Regions from separate parts of the Citrobacter sp. LST-B2 genome, predicted to be linked through region 2. Evidence: predicted binding sites of a transcription regulator. Region 2 holds the regulator's gene; each other region holds the start of a gene.
What was found. Region 2 encodes PurR, which represses purine synthesis genes. Its sites were predicted from a motif close to CANGCAAACGTTTGCNTG; they were not measured.
Positions count from the first base shown of each region.

Region 1 (4,560 bases), 1.7 Mb from region 2:
CCGAACACATCCTGGTGATCCAGTACTTTCGCCGCATCATCCACAATCACGTCAAAACCAAAAGTTTCCGCACGCGTACGAACAACATCCAGCGTTTGTGGATGCACATCTGCGGCAACAAAGAAACGGTTCGCGTTTTTCAGTTTGCTGACGCGCTTCGCCATTGCCATCGCTTCTGCAGCCGCAGTGGCTTCATCGAGCAGCGAAGCGGAAGCCATGTCCAGACCGGTCAGATCCAGTGTCACCTGTTGGAAGTTCAGCAGTGCTTCCAGGCGGCCCTGAGACACTTCCGGCTGATAAGGCGTATAGGCGGTGTACCAGCCCGGGTTTTCCAGCATGTTACGCAGGATAACCGGTGGCAGTTGCACGGCGGTATAACCCATGCCGATGTATGACGTGAAGCGCTTGTTACGCCCGGCGATGGCCTTTAATTCTGCCAGCGCGGCGTATTCGGTCGCCGCCTCGCCCACCTGCGGCGGGGTTGCGAGCTGAATGTCTTTCGGCACAATCTGGCCGATCAGCGCGTTTAACGACCCGGCACCAACGGCATTCAGCATCTCTTGCTGTTGCGTGGCGTCCGGTCCGATGTGGCGTTCAATGAAAGCGCCGCTGTTTTCAAGCTGGCTTAACGTCTGTGTCATGGGCGATGGTTCCTGAAACGTGCAGTGAATCGTGATTGTCTCTGTCTGCGAGCCCGGTTGCGCTAACGCTTACCGGGCCTACGCATGCCTTCCAGGCCGGATAAGCGCAGCGCCATCCGGCAAAGGCAGATTTACTCGTCTTCTAACAATGCTTCGTACGCAGTGGCATCCAGCAGCGAGTCCAGTTCGCTCTCATCACTGGCTTTGATTTTGAAAATCCAGCCATCGGCGTACGGCTCGCTGTTCACCAGTTCCGGGGAGTCGCTCAGGGCATCGTTAACGGCCACGATCTCACCGCCGATCGGCGCATAGATATCAGAAGCGGCTTTGACCGATTCGGCAACCGCGCAGTCATCACCCGCGCTCACGGTCGTGCCGACTTCCGGCAGGTCAACAAAAACCATGTCGCCCAACAGTTCCTGAGCGTGTTCGGTAATGCCAACGGTGTAAGAGCCGTCAGCTTCTTTGCGCAGCCATTCGTGTTCTTTACTGTATTTCAGTTCTGCTGGTACGTTGCTCATCAATCAATCTCCAGAAAAGGATGAATCACGCGACGGCTTTGCCGTTACGCACAAAAACAGGTTTAGTGACTTTTACCGGCATTTCGCGGTTGCGAATCTGCACAATGGCCGTTTCGCCAATTCCCTCAGGGACGCGCGCCAGTGCGATGCTGTAGCCCAGCGTCGGTGAGAAGGTTCCGCTCGTGATAACGCCTTCCTGCTGATTGCCCTGGGCATCGGTGAAACGTACCGGCAGTTCGTTACGCAGCACACCTTTTTCGGTCATGACCAGGCCAACCAACTGTTCGTGGCCTTTTTCACGCTGCGCTTCCAGTGCTTCACGACCGATAAAGTCGCGATCGGCGGGTTCCCAGGCAACAGTCCAGCCCATGTTGGCCGCCAGTGGAGTGATCCCCTCATCCATCTCCTGACCATACAGGTTCATACCCGCTTCCAGACGCAGCGTATCGCGCGCGCCCAGACCACACGGTTTCACCCCCGCTTCCACCAGCGCACGCCAGAAATCCGCCGCCTTTTCATTCGGCATCGCAATCTCATAGCCCACTTCACCGGTATAACCGGTCGTGGCGATAAACAGGTCGCCGGCCTGCACGCCGAAGAACGGTTTCATGCCTTCAACGGCTTTGCGCTGCTCGTCAGTAAACAGGGATGCCGCCTTCGCCTGCGCGTTAGGCCCCTGCACCGCGATCAGCGACAGGTCATCACGCACGGTAATGTCGATGGCATAAGGTTCAGCGTGTTGGGTAATCCAGGAGAGGTCTTTTTCGCGAGTGGCGGAGTTAACAACGAGGCGGAAGAAGTCTTCGGTAAAGTAATAGACAATCAGGTCATCTATCACGCCGCCCGAGGCGTTAAGCATACCGGAATAAAGCGCCTTGCCGGTTTTCGTGAGCTTTGCCACATCGTTCGCCAGCAGATAACGCAAGAACTCCCGAGTGCGACTGCCGCGTAGATCGACGATGGTCATGTGCGACACATCAAACATTCCGGCATCGGTGCGAACCGCATGGTGTTCATCGAGCTGAGAACCATAATGTAGCGGCATCATCCAGCCGTGGAAATCGACCATGCGCGCGCCGCATAGCGTGTGTTGTTCGTACAAAGGCGTCTGTTGAGCCATCTTGTCCTCATTGAATAAGCGGGGCTGACCACCCTTTCGCAGCGAAAATTGTCGCCACGAAACCCGGCATCGACGTCACTCCTGGACTCCGACGCAAACGTTCTCTTTGCCCCTGAACTTACCACCGAAATCCACGCTAAACCATAAAACAAAATTAACCATCACATTAGCTTATGACCAAAAACCGCCAAAACACCATCAGCATAAAAAACCATTGAAAAGGCCATTAATACAGATAAATGATAAGCACTCATCCATAACAGCCGCACATATCAATATTAAACGCTAAAAAAATGTCAAAACTGGCGTTGCGAGAAAATCATGACATTAGAAAATATAATGCGAAAAGAAGAGTGAAATTAGTTTATTTCAAATGAGGGAAGCCTCCCGGCGAAGACGCCGGGAGAAGGAAATGTGACGGGTTTCAAATTCTTTAAAAAGAGGGAATGCTTAGCGAAGCCACTCAGGCAGATCGTTTAATCCCATTGCCTGACGGAGAAGTTGCGGTTTAACGCCAGGGAGCGTATCAGCCAGTTTCAGCCCTATATCACGCAGCAGTTTTTTCGCCGGATTCGTCCCCGCAAACAGCTCGCGGAATCCCTGCATGCCCGCGAGCATCATCGCGGCGCTGTGCTTACGGCTACGCTCATAACGACGCAAATAAAGGTACTGACCGATATCTTTACCCTGACGATGCAGACGTTTGAGTTCATCCACCAGTTCTGCTGCATCCATAAAACCGAGGTTTACGCCCTGTCCGGCCAGCGGATGGATAGTATGCGCAGCGTCGCCCACCAGCGCCAGACGATGCGCGGCAAACTGGCGCGCATAGCGTCCTGTCAGCGGAAACACCTGGCGGTCGCTTTCCACCTGACACAGCCCCAGACGATTATCAAAGGCGATGTTCAGCGCCTGATTAAATTGCTCATCGCTAAGCTGCTGCATCCGTTCAGCCGCTTCCGGCACAAGCGACCAGACGATGGAGCACAAATGCGGATCGCTGAGCGGCAAAAACGCCAGAATGCCTTCACCGTGAAACGCCTGACGGGCAACAGCACCGTGCGCTTCTTCGGTGCGAATAGACGCGACCAGCGCATGATGGCGGTAATCCCAGAAGGTCAGCGGAATGTCTGCCTTATTGCGTAGCCACGAATTCGCCCCGTCGGCACCAATCACCAGACGCGCGGTGAGCATTGCGCCATCTTTCAGCGTCAGGAAGGCTTCGTTTTCCCCCCACGCCACCTGCTGCAATTCGGCAGGCGCCATCAGCGTGATATCGGAGGATTGCTGCGCTTTTTGCCACAGCGCGTAATGGATCACCGCGTTCTCTACGATATGGCCCAGATGGCTGTAGCCCATGCTTTGGTCATCAAATTCAATGCGGCCAAAGCTGTCCTTATCCCACACTTCCATCCCGTGATAACAACTGGCGCGACGAGCCACAATGTCTGACCAGACGCCCAGACGGGTAAGCAGTTTTTCACTGGCGGCATTGATCGCCGACACGCGAAGCGCAGGATCGGCATCCATCGCCAACGGCTGCGGTTCGCGCTGTTCGAGCACAGCGACACGTAAACCGCTGCCCTGTAACCCGCACGCGACAGCCAGGCCAACCATGCCTCCACCCACGATTGCTACATCAACACTTTGCACTGTTTACTCCTGGAAATCGGAAACCGCCATCGGGCGTCATGTTCGTATAAATACCGGATGGCGCTTCGCTTATCCGGTCTGGAGATGTTTACCGCGCCACCCAGCCTAACGTCCGCTGCGCAAACGCATTGCGGGCGGGAGGGCATAATTCCATGGTCATCAGTCCCATGTTGCGCCCAACAACCAGCGGCGCCCAGCGGTTGGCAAACAGATGGACCAGACTGTCCGTCACGCCGACCGTAGCCTGGCGATCCCCCTGACGACGCTGTTGATAGTGCGAGAGCACGGCGTAATCACCGACGTCCCTGCCCGTTGCCTGCGCTTCAGTCAGCGTTTCGGCGAGGCTCATGACATCGCGCAGTCCGAGGTTGAACCCCTGCCCTGCAATCGGATGCAGCGTCTGCGCGGCGTTACCCACCAGCACGGTACGGTGCGTGAATGCCTTCGCCGCCGTGGTGAGCGACAGCGGATACGCGCTCCGTTTGCCTGCGTGCGTGATTTTCCCCAACCGCCAGCCAAATGCCGTCTGGAGTTCGCGACAGAAACGTTCATCTGACCAGCTCAGAATCTCCTCACGGTGTTCCAGCGGATGGCACCACACCAGCGAACTGCGCCCTTCAGACAT
Region 1 covers NZ_CP192598.1:4,062,677-4,067,236, forward strand. Annotated here, with positions in the region: gene gcvP (aminomethyl-transferring glycine dehydrogenase) at 1-641, opposite strand, end outside; gene gcvH (glycine cleavage system protein GcvH) at 773-1,162, opposite strand; gene gcvT (glycine cleavage system aminomethyltransferase GcvT) at 1,188-2,282, opposite strand; gene ACQ0PY_RS19500 (hypothetical protein) at 2,576-2,659, shown strand; gene ubiI (FAD-dependent 2-octaprenylphenol hydroxylase) at 2,733-3,935, opposite strand; gene ubiH (2-octaprenyl-6-methoxyphenyl hydroxylase) at 4,024-4,560, opposite strand, start outside.
Region 1: gcvT (glycine cleavage system aminomethyltransferase GcvT) is a predicted target of PurR. The motif match lies at 2,373-2,390, and genes of this name have one in related genera.

Region 2 (4,560 bases):
CCAGTGCAGGAGACAGCCCGACCAGCGGCATGATGGTCGCGAAAATGCGGTTAATTTTATGCGAAGGATAGTAATCGGTAACCAGCGCCTGCCAGATGACGGTCGCCGCGCAGACTCCCACGGCCTGAATAAAACGCAGTACTAACAGGCCCGTTGCGCTCTCCACCCACAGCATACCCAGGCTACCGAGGGCGAAGACAGACAGACCCAGCAACAGGATCGGTTTACGGCCATAACGGTCAGAGAGGGGTCCCCACAGCAGTTGGGCGACGGCAAAGCCTGCTAAAAACAGACTCAGGCTGGCGCTTACGGCAGAGGCCGGTGTTTGCAGGTCAGATTGAATGGCGGCAAAAGCGGGCAAATACATGTCGGTTGCCAGAAAACCCAACACGCTGAGCCCTGCCAGCCAGACTAAAAACCCTTTTCCTGGTTGCATAGTTGTTCTCTAATTTTGATTAATCACACTGGCGCAGAGTGTAGGGAGTGAATTTGGGCTTGTGAAACGGTAATATTTGTTTATTGCATTCAAAAATTTTGTAGGCAGATTATGTGGTCAGAATATGCGCTGGAAGTGGTCGATGCCGTGGCACGCAACGGGAGCTTCAGTTCCGCGGCCCAGGAGTTGCACCGGGTGCCTTCAGCGGTCAGCTATACGGTTCGCCAACTGGAAGAGTGGCTGGCCGTCCCGCTTTTTGAACGTCGCCATCGTGATGTGGTGTTAACCCCGGCGGGCGCCTGGTTTTTGAAAGAAGGCCGCTCTGTCATCAAAAAAATGCAGATCACGCGTCAACAGTGTCAGCAGATCGCTAACGGCTGGCGTGGGCAACTCCCCATTGCGGTGGACAATATCGTGCGCCCGGAACGCACGCGGCAATTGATTGTCGATTTCTACCGCCACTTTGATGACGTGGAACTACTGGTCTTCCAGGAGGTGTTTAATGGCGTCTGGGACGCGCTGTCAGATGGTCGGGTCGAACTCGCCATCGGGGCAACCCAGGCGATCCCGGTTGGCGGACGATACACTTTCCGCGATATGGGTAAGCTGAGCTGGTGTTGTGTCGTTGCCAGTACGCATCCGCTGGCCGCCATGAGCGGGCCGTTAAGCGATGACACGTTGCGCAACTGGCCGTCGCTGGTGCTGGAAGATACCTCCCGCACGCTGCCGAAACGCGTGACCTGGCTGCTGGACAATCAGAAGCGGGTGGTGGTGCCGGACTGGGATTCTTCCGCGACCTGTATCAGCGCCGGACTCTGTGTCGGCATGGTCCCGACACATTTCGCCAAGTCGTATCTCAACAAGGGGCAGTGGGTCGCGTTAAATCTGGATAATCCTTTCCCGGATGCGGCCTGTTGCCTGACCTGGCAGCAGAATGATATGTCACCTGCGCTGATCTGGCTGCTGGATTATCTGGGAGACAGTGAAACGCTGAACAAAGAGTGGCTGCGGGAGCCCGATGAGACTCCCGCAGAAGAGGCTTAACGACGGTAGTCGCGGAACGGGCCATCCGCCACGGAGCGGCGCTCCACCAGGCGCGGGTGGACTTCAATAGACTGCGACTCTTCGCGTTTATTGACGATACGGTCCAGTAACATATTAAAGGCCGTCTCACCCAGTGAATCTTTCGGCTGGTGGATGGTGGTCAACGCTGGTGTAAAGAAGCGGGCGTTGCGCACGTTGTCGTAGCCTATCAGCGACACGTCCTGCGGGACGCGCAGACCCATCTCATCAGCGGCGCAAAGGGCGCCCATCGCCATGACATCGCCGCCACAGAAGACCGCCGTTGGGCGATGCGCCTGCGACAGAATTTGCTGCATGGCGCGGTAGCCGGATTCCGGCTCGAAGTCGCCTTGAACAATCCAGTTTTCAGGCACTTTAATCAGCGCTTCATCCATCGCTTTCATAAATCCGGCCAAACGGCCTGCGCCGGTGTTACGCTCCATCAGTCCTGGGATCACGCCAATTTCGCGATGTCCACGCTCGACGAGGTAACGGCCTGCCATGTAGCCGCCCTCGAAGGCGTTATCAATCACCGTATCAGTGAAGTCGGCTTTGGCTTCGCCCCAGTCCATCACCACCATTGGGATATGACGATATTCTTCCAGCATCGAGAGCAGGGGATCGGGGTATTCGGAACACATTACCAACAGGCCATCAACGCGTTTTTGCGCCATCATCGACAGATAGGCACGCTGCTTTTCCAGGTTGTTCCAGACGTTGCCGAGGATCAGGGTATAGCCCTTCTGGAAGCAGTTCTTCTCAACCGCTTCAATAATTTCAGCAAAATAGGGGGCTTCGCTGCTCGTCGCCAGCAAACCGATAGATTTGGTATGGTTAACTTTCAGGCTACGGGCAACCGCGCTGGGGGAATAGTGCAATTCTTTGATTGCCGCCCACACTGCATTGCGTGTTTCTTCAGCGACGAAACGCGTTTTGTTAATTACGTGTGACACGGTTGTAGTGGAAACGTTTGCGCGCTTCGCTACATCTTTAATTGTTGCCATTAAATCTCACTCCAGACCCAACCTGAACATTAAATTACGCCAAGTAAACGTTTGCCTTTACTCATCCTGTGCCCAACGTCTGGGCTGCGGCACGCCGGGAAACGACACGGAACGTCAGGAAGGGGTCAATGGCCGGTACGCTAATCAAGTAAGCGTCGAATTTTGTCTGATCTTTACGAAAAGGGGAAGTATTAAAAGCACATATCACTCTAAATCGTGGGAGATTTTTACACTCAAGTGTGTAAAAATGCGCTATATCACTTTTTGTGTGGGTATAAAAAGGAGAAAAGTTGATGAGCACCGATCTGAAATTTTCATTAGTGACCACGTTTATTGTCCTGGCTTTAATCGTTGCGGGCGGCCTGACGGCGGCACTGCACTGATCCCCTCGGGGGAGTTCCTGCTCCCTCGAACCTCCCGCCATATTGTTATTGAATCTGCAAAAGTCTTTTGTATTTTTGTTAACTTCTCTTTTTTTGTGATTGATGTCATGCTTTTGACTCTTTGTTAAGCATCGCGCCCTGTCGCGAAGAGCCGGAGTCATCACTGCATGAAAATCAATTATCCGTTACTGGCGCTGGCCATTGGTGCGTTTGGCATCGGTACCACCGAATTCTCGCCAATGGGTCTGCTGCCCGTCATCGCGCGTGGCGTTGATGTGTCTATTCCCGCGGCAGGTATGCTGATTAGTGCCTATGCGGTCGGCGTGATGGTCGGCGCGCCGTTGATGACGCTGTTGCTGTCACATCGCGGACGCCGTAATGCGCTCATTTTTCTGATGGCTATCTTTACGCTCGGTAACGTGCTCTCGGCGATTTCACCGGATTACACCACGCTGATGTTGTCACGTATTTTAACCAGCCTTAACCACGGCGCATTCTTCGGCCTGGGCTCGGTGGTGGCGGCAAGCGTGGTGCCGAAGCACAAACAGGCGAGCGCCGTTGCGACCATGTTTATGGGGCTGACCATCGCCAATATCGGCGGTGTGCCGGCGGCGACCTGGCTGGGTGAAACCATCGGCTGGCGAATGTCGTTTATGGCGACAGCGGGGCTGGGGGTTATCTCGATGTTGAGTCTCTTCTTATCATTGCCAAAAGGCGGTGCCGGGGCGCGCCCGGAAGTGAAAAAAGAGCTGGCGGTGCTGATGCGTCCTCAGGTGCTCTCCGCGCTACTGACTACCGTACTGGGAGCGGGCGCCATGTTCACGCTCTATACCTATATTTCGCCTGTTCTGCAAAGCATCACCCATGCGACACCGGCCTTTGTGACCGGGATGCTGGTTCTGATCGGTGTGGGCTTCTCCATTGGCAACTACCTCGGAGGGAAACTGGCCGATCGCTCGGTTAACGGCACGCTGAAGGGCTTTTTGCTGCTGCTGATGGTAATTATGCTGGCGATCCCTTTCCTGGCGCAGAATGAACTGGGCGCGGCGGTCAGCATGGTGGTCTGGGGGGCGGCAACCTTTGCGGTCGTCCCTCCGTTACAAATGCGCGTCATGCGTGTGGCTCATGAAGCGCCGGGTCTCTCATCTTCCGTGAACATTGGCGCGTTTAACCTTGGAAATGCGCTGGGCGCTGCGGCTGGCGGGGCCGTCATTTCAGGCGGATTAGGCTACAGTTTTGTTCCTGTGATGGGGGCGATTGTGGCGGGTATGGCGCTGTTGCTGGTGTTTATCTCGGCGAGAAAACAACCTGAACAGGTGTGCGTCGCCAGTTAACGGCAGGACAAAAACGCAGAAGGGATTCCCTTCTGCGTTATCTTTTTTACGCGGCGAAGTTCTTCGCTACAAACTCCCAGTTTACCAGCGCCCAGAAGTGTTCCAGGTAGCCAGGACGCGCATTGCGGTAGTCAATGTAGTATGCATGCTCCCATACGTCGACGGTCATCAACGGCGTGGCGTCGGTGGTCAACGGCGTGCCAGCGTTGGAGGTGGAAACGATAGCCAGCTTGCCCTCTTTTCCTTTAACCAGCCAGGTCCAGCCAGAGCCGAAGTTTTTGATCGCCGCGTCGGTAAATTGCGCTTTGAACTCGGCAAAGCTGCCGAAAGAGACGGCAATC
Region 2 covers NZ_CP192598.1:2,315,474-2,320,033, forward strand. Annotated here, with positions in the region: gene punC (purine nucleoside transporter PunC) at 1-436, opposite strand, end outside; gene punR (DNA-binding transcriptional activator PunR) at 548-1,480, shown strand; gene purR (HTH-type transcriptional repressor PurR) at 1,477-2,502, opposite strand; gene cydH (cytochrome bd-I oxidase subunit CydH) at 2,796-2,885, shown strand; gene ACQ0PY_RS11130 (MFS transporter) at 3,053-4,219, shown strand; gene sodB (superoxide dismutase [Fe]) at 4,266-4,560, opposite strand, start outside.

Region 3 (4,560 bases), 940 kb from region 2:
TTCCCGCCTACTATTTTGAATATTGTATTTTAGCCAATTTGCTTCTAAAAAGGCTAAATAACAATAACGTAACCGACATAAACATTGCCTCTATGGGGTGTGGTTTATACCCCGATTACTTTGCCCTCCTTCATAATCTTACGGGCATCAACTTTAACTATTATGGTTACGATGTATGTCACTGGAAAACAAGACAACTGCTTCCACAAGGAAAAGACAACTTATATCTGACATCACGTGCTGTTAACCAAATCAGCTCGAAGACTCTGGGCAAATTTGATGTATTTATTTTTCCCAAATCACTTAAAGACATTGAACAGTCATCAGATATTCAACAACTTGCCCATGATATTGTAAAAACCAAGAAAAACAAACTCTACTTTCTCAACTCTTATATAAATACTTCTTTTGAGCAGTCAAGTACACATGTAGGTATTTTCAAAATTATTCATGAGGCATTAATAAATAATGGTTTTTCAACAATTGACAAGCATAATGTTACTCAATATATGGGGAACGCAGGCCAGGGCCTGAAAGCGCTAGACATTCATTTTGAATATCCACAGGAATGCCTGATGCTGTGCCTTGAAAAAGACGATAGCTGTAAGTGTAAAATAACTGATAACCCTATATTAACTAACAGATATCTTGACTACCAAATACTGGAATACTCGCGATGATCATTAGTGCCAGCCGTCGCACCGATATACCCGCTTTCTACAGCGAGTGGTTAATGAACCGCATTCGCGAGGGTTTTTTGCTGACCCGCAATCCCTTTAACTATCACCAGATCTCTCGGGTGTCATTGCGGCCTGAAGATGTTGATGCGATCGTATTCTGGACACGCAACCCGACGAAACTGCTTCCCTATATCGATGAGCTCACTGACATCGGTCACCGTTTTTATTTCCAGTTTACCCTCACCGGGTACCCGCGCTTGATTGAGTCTAAAACCTTAAATCCGCATAAAGCACTCGACGTATTCAAACGACTGTCAGCAAAAGTTGGCGCTGAAAAAGTCATCTGGCGCTATGACCCTATTTTGTTTTCAAATCTCCTTCCGTTTGACGAACATATTCGCCTGTTCAGTAAAATCGCCACCGAATTAGAAGGCTATACCCGGCGCGTCGTGATTAGCTTCGCTGATTTCTATCAAAAAACAGAAAAAAACCTGAAGGCGATTGATTCGCTCATTTACAGCGATATCACACAGAACCAGCCACTCTGCTTAGCGCTGTCGCAAAAATTGGCGGATATTGCCCGGCAACATGGGCTGGATATTTACTCCTGTGCAGAAGAAGTCAATCTTACCGGGCAGGGTATTCAACACGGTAAGTGTATTGATGAGGCGCTTATTAATGACTTGTTTGGCTTATTAATACCCAACAGCAAAGATACAGGTCAACGTGAGGCCTGTGGATGTGTCAAAAGTATAGACATCGGTGCCTACAACACCTGCCTGCATGGATGTCAATATTGCTACGCGACTTACAATCAACATCAAGCCAACAGCAATTTCAAAAAGCATGATCCACAGAGTCCCTTTTTGTCAGGGGGCACAGAGGGGGTTGATCCGCTTCTGTTAGAACCGGTACGTTTCCAGCGAAATCTCTTTTGACATCGCAGGAAGCCTTAAAATCCAGCTACGCAACCGTTTTCCTTGGCGTTGTATCGTGCTATTCTCTGTGGCCTCAAAAGCAGCGTGTCCCGCACCACAGGAGTTTTCAGACGCATGTCTTCCCGCAATAATCCGGCGCGTGTCGCCATCGTGATGGGGTCCAAAAGCGACTGGGCTACCATGCAGTTCGCCGCCGAAATCTTTGAAATCCTGGATGTCCCACATCACGTAGAAGTGGTTTCTGCCCACCGCACCCCCGATAAACTGTTTAGCTTTGCCGAAAGCGCCGAAGAGAGCGGCTATCAGGTAATTATTGCTGGCGCAGGTGGCGCTGCCCATCTTCCAGGTATGATTGCGGCGAAAACGCTGGTGCCGGTATTGGGCGTTCCGGTACAAAGCGCGGCGCTGAGCGGCGTCGATAGCCTGTACTCGATCGTGCAGATGCCGCGCGGTATTCCGGTCGGTACACTGGCAATTGGTAAAGCGGGCGCGGCTAACGCGGCGCTGCTGGCGGCGCAGATTCTGGCGACGCATGATAAGGCATTGCATCAGCGCCTGAACGACTGGCGCAAGGCGCAAACGGATGAGGTGCTGGAGAATCCGGATCCGCGAGGTGCGGCATGAAACAGGTTTGCGTACTGGGCAACGGGCAGTTAGGCCGGATGCTCCGTCAGGCCGGTGAACCGCTGGGTATCGCCGTCTGGCCGGTGGGGCTGGATGCGGAACCGGCTGCCGTGCCTTTTCAGCAAAGCGTGATTACCGCAGAAATCGAGCGCTGGCCGGAAACCGCGTTAACACGTGAACTGGCGCGTCATCCGGCTTTCGTTAACCGTGATGTATTCCCAATTATTGCTGATCGCCTGACGCAAAAACAGCTTTTCGATAAGCTCGGCCTGGCGACCGCGCCATGGCAGTTGCTGACCGACAAAAGCGAATGGCCTGCTGTCTTTCACCGTTTAGGCGAACTGGCGATCGTGAAACGTCGTGTCGGTGGTTATGACGGTCGTGGTCAGTGGCGTTTACGCGCCAGTGAAACCGATCAACTGCCTGACGACAACTACGGCGAATGCATCGTTGAGCAAGGCATTAATTTCTCGGGTGAAGTGTCGCTCGTTGGCGCACGCGCGCATGACGGCAGCACGGTGTTCTACCCGCTGACGCGTAACCTGCATCAGGACGGTATTCTGCGCACCAGCGTCGCCTTCCCTCGAGCCGACGCGAAGCAACAAGCGCAGGCCGAAGCCATGCTTTCGGCCATCATGCAGGAACTGGGTTACGTTGGCGTGATGGCGATGGAGTGCTTTGTTACGCCGGAAGGTCTGCTGATCAACGAACTGGCCCCGCGCGTGCACAACAGCGGTCACTGGACGCAAAACGGCGCCAGCATCAGCCAGTTTGAGCTGCATCTGCGGGCGATTACCGGCCTACCGCTGCCGTCACCGGTGGTGGACAGTCCGTCGGTAATGGTGAATCTGATTGGCAGCGATCTGAACTACGACTGGCTGAAACTGCCGTTAGTGCATCTGCACTGGTACGACAAAGAGGTGCGTCCGGGGCGTAAAGTGGGTCATCTGAATCTGACCGACAGCGATACCGCGCGCCTGAGCGCCACGCTGGAAGCCCTCGCGCCGCTGCTGCCGCCGGAATACGCCAGCGGTATCCTCTGGGCGCAAACTCAGCTCAAGTAAGCCTAAAATGCGGGGAAGTTTAACTTATACTTCCCCGCCCTCTCGTTCCGCGCGTAAAATCCCGTCCATTGCTGTTTGTCTTCTTCAGGATTTCTCATGAACGATGGAACGGACTATCGCGCGATCCTTATCGCCGATACGCCCTTAATCGATGTCCGCGCGCCGGTTGAATTTCAGCAGGGTGCCATACCGGGCGCGATAAATTTACCCTTAATGAATGATGACGAGCGTGCCGCCGTGGGTACCTGCTATAAACGCCAGGGGCCAGAAGCTGCACTTGAGCTCGGTCATCAACTGGTCTGCGGCGAGATTCGCCAGCAGCGTCTGGCTGCCTGGCGCAAAGCCTGCCAGCAACACCCGCAGGGCTATCTCTGCTGCGCCCGGGGCGGTCAGCGTTCGCACATTGTCCAGCAGTGGCTACGTGAATCCGGCGTGGATTACCCGTTGATCAACGGTGGCTACAAAGCGCTACGCCAGGCCGCGATTGCCGCCACGGAAGAACAGGTCCAAAAACCGATCGTGCTGATTGGCGGCTGTACCGGCAATGGCAAAACGCAACTGGTGCAAAAGCAGGAAAACGGGGTAGATCTTGAGGGATTAGCCCACCATCGCGGCTCCTCTTTTGGGCGCACGCTGGAACCCCAGCTCAGTCAGGCCAGTTTTGAAAATCTGCTGGCGGTGACGCTGCTCAAAAAGCAGGCCACGCGCTGGGTGCTGGAAGATGAAGGCCGTATGATCGGCGCTAACCATCTGCCGGAATGCCTGCGCGAACGCATGACGCAGGCCGCTATCGCCGTGATTGACGATCCGTTCGGGCGCCGTCTTGAGCGCCTGCGGGAAGAGTATTTCGTGCGGATGCATCATGATTTCACCCATGCGTATGGCGAAGAGCCGGGATGGCAGGAATACAGCAATTATCTGCATCATGGGCTTTCTGCAATTCAACGGCGTCTGGGTTTGCAGCGGTTTAATGAGTTAACCGCCAGGCTGGACGTGGCGCTGGAGGCACAGCGTCAGACCGGCAGCACCGAAGTGCATTTCAGTTGGTTAGTGCCGCTGCTGGAAGAATATTACGATCCGATGTATCGCTATCAACTGGAAAAGAAAGCCGGACAGATTGTCTTTCGTGGAACATTTGAAGAGGTTGAGGCGTGGTTGCGCGGTTGAAAAACGCCGGAGGGTGATGATTTGTAGGCCCGGTAAGCGTTAGCGTCACCGGGCACAGCATCAGACTCAGAAGTCGTAACGCAGACG
Region 3 covers NZ_CP192598.1:1,380,097-1,384,656, reverse strand. Annotated here, with positions in the region: gene ACQ0PY_RS06530 (hypothetical protein) at 1-680, shown strand, start outside; gene ACQ0PY_RS06525 (DUF1848 domain-containing protein) at 677-1,618, shown strand; gene purE (5-(carboxyamino)imidazole ribonucleotide mutase) at 1,733-2,242, shown strand; gene purK (5-(carboxyamino)imidazole ribonucleotide synthase) at 2,239-3,306, shown strand; gene mnmH (tRNA 2-selenouridine(34) synthase MnmH) at 3,403-4,473, shown strand; gene ACQ0PY_RS06505 (porin) at 4,540-4,560, opposite strand, start outside.
Region 3: purE (5-(carboxyamino)imidazole ribonucleotide mutase) is a predicted target of PurR. The motif match lies at 1,645-1,662, and genes of this name have one in related genera.

Region 4 (4,560 bases), 2.4 Mb from region 2:
CTGATATTCGGCCGTCGGGATCTGGTGACGTGCAAGGAAATCTTTGGTGAACGCTTTTGAACCTTCCAGTTGTGCTGCGCCAGCGGTTGGACCGAAGATTTTCAGGCCCGCCGCACGGAAGGTATCGACCACGCCTTTCACCAGCGGCGCTTCCGGGCCGACGATCGTCAGGTCGATCTTTTCACTCTGGGCAAAGTTCAGCAGTGCCGGAATATCGGTTGCGCCGATCGCGACGTTTTGCAGCGTCGGTTCCAGCGCAGTGCCGGCATTACCCGGTGCAACAAATACGGTTGCCACTGTTGGTGACTGAGCGGCTTTCCACGCCAGAGCGTGCTCGCGCCCGCCGTTTCCGATAACTAATACTTTCATGTCTCGCTCCATTAATGGCGGAAGTGGCGCATGTCGGTGAAGATCATCGCAATGCCGTGTTCGTCAGCAGCGGCAATGACTTCATCATCACGGATGGAACCGCCTGGCTGGATCACGCAGCTCACGCCAACAGCGGCAGCAGCATCAATACCATCGCGGAACGGGAAGAAGGCGTCGGACGCCATCGCGGAACCTTTCACTTCCAGACCTTCATCCGCGGCTTTGATCCCGGCAATTTTAGCGGAGTAGACGCGGCTCATCTGGCCTGCGCCAATACCGATAGTCATGTTCTCTTTGGCGTAAACAATGGCGTTGGATTTAACGAACTTCGCGACTTTCCAGCAGAACAGCGCGTCGCGCAGTTCCTGTTCGGTCGGCTGGCGCTTCGTCACCACGCGCAGCTCACCAGCAGTGACCATACCCAGATCGCGATCCTGTACCAGCAGACCGCCGTTAACACGTTTGAAGTCCAGGCCCGGCACGCGCTCAGCCCACTGACCGCAGGTCAGAACGCGCACGTTTTGCTTGGCAGCGGTGATTTTCAGCGCCTCATCGGTCGCTGATGGAGCGATGATCACTTCGACAAACTGACGGGAGATGATGGCCTGCGCCGTTTCAGCATCCAGTTCGCGGTTAAAGGCGATGATGCCGCCGAAGGCAGATGTTGGGTCGGTTTTGTAGGCGCGATCGTAGGCATCCAGAATAGAGGTGCTTACGGCAACGCCGCATGGGTTCGCGTGCTTGACGATAACGCAGGCTGGCTCGTTGAACTCTTTCACACATTCCAGCGCGGCGTCGGTATCGGCGATGTTGTTATAGGAGAGTGCTTTGCCCTGAACCTGCTGAGCGGTTGCAACGGAGGCTTCTTGTACGTTCTCTTCTATATAGAATGCAGCCTGCTGGTGGCTGTTTTCACCGTAGCGCATATCCTGCTTCTTAATGAAGTTCAGATTCAGCGTCCGCGGGAAGCGACCCGCGGCGTCTTTGCTTTCACCGTGATAGGCCGGAACCATGCTGCCAAAATAGTTGGCAATCATACTGTCGTAAGCGGCGGTGTGTTCGAAGGCTTTAATCGCGAGGTCGAAACGGGTATCGAGGGTCAAAGAACCGTCGTTGGCATCCATCTCTTTAATAATGGCGTCGTAGTCGCTGCTCTTTACAACGATTGCGACATCTTTATGGTTTTTTGCAGCAGAGCGCACCATTGTCGGCCCGCCGATGTCGATGTTCTCTACAGCATCTTCCAGTGAGCAGCCTTCGCGGGCAACGGTCTGGGCGAACGGATAAAGGTTAACAACCACCATGTCGATGGGGGCGATGCCGTGCTGTTCCATAATCCCGTCATCCTGACCGCGACGACCGAGAATGCCGCCGTGTACTTTAGGATGCAGGGTTTTGACGCGTCCATCCATCATTTCCGGGAAACCGGTGTAATCGGAAACTTCGGTCACCGGCAGACCTTTCTCTGCTAACAGACGGGCAGTGCCCCCTGTCGACAGCAGATCCACACCACGTGCGGAAAGTGCCTGGGCGAATTCGACGATACCGGCTTTGTCAGAAACACTGAGCAGAGCGCGGCGGACTGGACGACGTTGTTGCATGGTAAATCCCCTGGATTTGACGATAACAGAGAGCGTTAGCTGAATTTTTCGTGAAAAACTTAGCTAACGCCCCTTACGGGGCATCCTTGTTTTGCGGGGGCATTGTAACGAAAACGTTTGCGCAACGCTCGCGAATTTTTCTTTTTCGATTCTGGTTCTGATTTTCTCTCTATATAGATCGTTAACGGCAGGGAAGATCCGCTCAAAGATCCCGACGATTGTGGATAAGTCTGTGTGTAAAAGGGTATAAGGCGGGGTTTTGCTGGGGAATGCAGCAGTCAGTCATTTTTCTGCAACTTTTCTATTGCGGATGCTCGAGAACTCCCTATAATGCGCCTCCATTGACACGGCGGATGTGAATCACTTCACACAAACAGCCGGTTCGGTTGAAGAGAAAAATCCTGAAAATCAGGGTTGACTCTGAAAGAGGAAAGCGTAATATACGCCACCTCGCGACAGAGCGCTAAAGCGCGTCGCAACTGCTCTTTAACAATTTATCAGACAATCTGTGTGGGCACTCAGAGTGACATGGATTCTTAACGTCGCAAGACGAAAAATGAATACCAAGTCTCAAAGAGTGAACACGTAATTCATTACGACGTTTAATTCTAGGAGCATCAAACTTAAATTGAAGAGTTTGATCATGGCTCAGATTGAACGCTGGCGGCAGGCCTAACACATGCAAGTCGAACGGTAACAGGAAGCAGCTTGCTGCTTTGCTGACGAGTGGCGGACGGGTGAGTAATGTCTGGGAAACTGCCCGATGGAGGGGGATAACTACTGGAAACGGTAGCTAATACCGCATAATGTCGCAAGACCAAAGAGGGGGACCTTCGGGCCTCTTGCCATCGGATGTGCCCAGATGGGATTAGCTTGTTGGTGAGGTAACGGCTCACCAAGGCGACGATCCCTAGCTGGTCTGAGAGGATGACCAGCCACACTGGAACTGAGACACGGTCCAGACTCCTACGGGAGGCAGCAGTGGGGAATATTGCACAATGGGCGCAAGCCTGATGCAGCCATGCCGCGTGTATGAAGAAGGCCTTCGGGTTGTAAAGTACTTTCAGCGGGGAGGAAGGGGTTAAGGTTAATAACCTTAGCCATTGACGTTACCCGCAGAAGAAGCACCGGCTAACTCCGTGCCAGCAGCCGCGGTAATACGGAGGGTGCAAGCGTTAATCGGAATTACTGGGCGTAAAGCGCACGCAGGCGGTCTGTCAAGTCGGATGTGAAATCCCCGGGCTCAACCTGGGAACTGCATTCGAAACTGGCAGGCTTGAGTCTCGTAGAGGGGGGTAGAATTCCAGGTGTAGCGGTGAAATGCGTAGAGATCTGGAGGAATACCGGTGGCGAAGGCGGCCCCCTGGACGAAGACTGACGCTCAGGTGCGAAAGCGTGGGGAGCAAACAGGATTAGATACCCTGGTAGTCCACGCCGTAAACGATGTCTATTTGGAGGTTGTGCCCTTGAGGCGTGGCTTCCGGAGCTAACGCGTTAAATAGACCGCCTGGGGAGTACGGCCGCAAGGTTAAAACTCAAATGAATTGACGGGGGCCCGCACAAGCGGTGGAGCATGTGGTTTAATTCGATGCAACGCGAAGAACCTTACCTGGTCTTGACATCCACAGAACTTGGCAGAGATGCCTTGGTGCCTTCGGGAACTGTGAGACAGGTGCTGCATGGCTGTCGTCAGCTCGTGTTGTGAAATGTTGGGTTAAGTCCCGCAACGAGCGCAACCCTTATCCTTTGTTGCCAGCGGTTAGGCCGGGAACTCAAAGGAGACTGCCAGTGATAAACTGGAGGAAGGTGGGGATGACGTCAAGTCATCATGGCCCTTACGACCAGGGCTACACACGTGCTACAATGGCATATACAAAGAGAAGCGACCTCGCGAGAGCAAGCGGACCTCATAAAGTATGTCGTAGTCCGGATTGGAGTCTGCAACTCGACTCCATGAAGTCGGAATCGCTAGTAATCGTGGATCAGAATGCCACGGTGAATACGTTCCCGGGCCTTGTACACACCGCCCGTCACACCATGGGAGTGGGTTGCAAAAGAAGTAGGTAGCTTAACCTTCGGGAGGGCGCTTACCACTTTGTGATTCATGACTGGGGTGAAGTCGTAACAAGGTAACCGTAGGGGAACCTGCGGTTGGATCACCTCCTTACCTTAAAGAACCTGCCTTTGTAGTGCCCACACAGATTGTCTGATGAAAAGTAAAAAGCAAGGCGTCTTGCCGAAGCAGACTTCAGTGTCCCCTTCGTCTAGAGGCCCAGGACACCGCCCTTTCACGGCGGTAACAGGGGTTCGAATCCCCTAGGGGACGCCACTTGCTGGTTTGTGTGAGTGAAAGTCGCCGGCCTTTGTATCTCAAAACTGACTCAGCGAGTCATGTTTGAGATATTTGCTCTTTAAAAATCTGGATCAAGCTGAAAATTGAAACGACACACTGTTAATGGTGTGTTCGAGTCTCTCAAATTTTCGCAACACGATGATGAATCGAAAGAAACATCTTCGGGTTGTGAGGTTAAGCGACTAAGCGTACACGGTGGATGCCCTGGCAGTCAGAGGCGATGAAGGACGTGCTAAT
Region 4 covers NZ_CP192598.1:4,732,704-4,737,263, reverse strand. Annotated here, with positions in the region: gene purD (phosphoribosylamine--glycine ligase) at 1-369, opposite strand, end outside; gene purH (bifunctional phosphoribosylaminoimidazolecarboxamide formyltransferase/IMP cyclohydrolase) at 381-1,970, opposite strand; rRNA gene ACQ0PY_RS22805 (16S ribosomal RNA) at 2,596-4,137, shown strand; tRNA gene ACQ0PY_RS22800 (tRNA-Glu) at 4,224-4,299, shown strand; rRNA gene ACQ0PY_RS22795 (23S ribosomal RNA) at 4,496-4,560, shown strand, end outside.
Region 4: purH (bifunctional phosphoribosylaminoimidazolecarboxamide formyltransferase/IMP cyclohydrolase) is a predicted target of PurR. The motif match lies at 2,077-2,094, and genes of this name have one in related genera.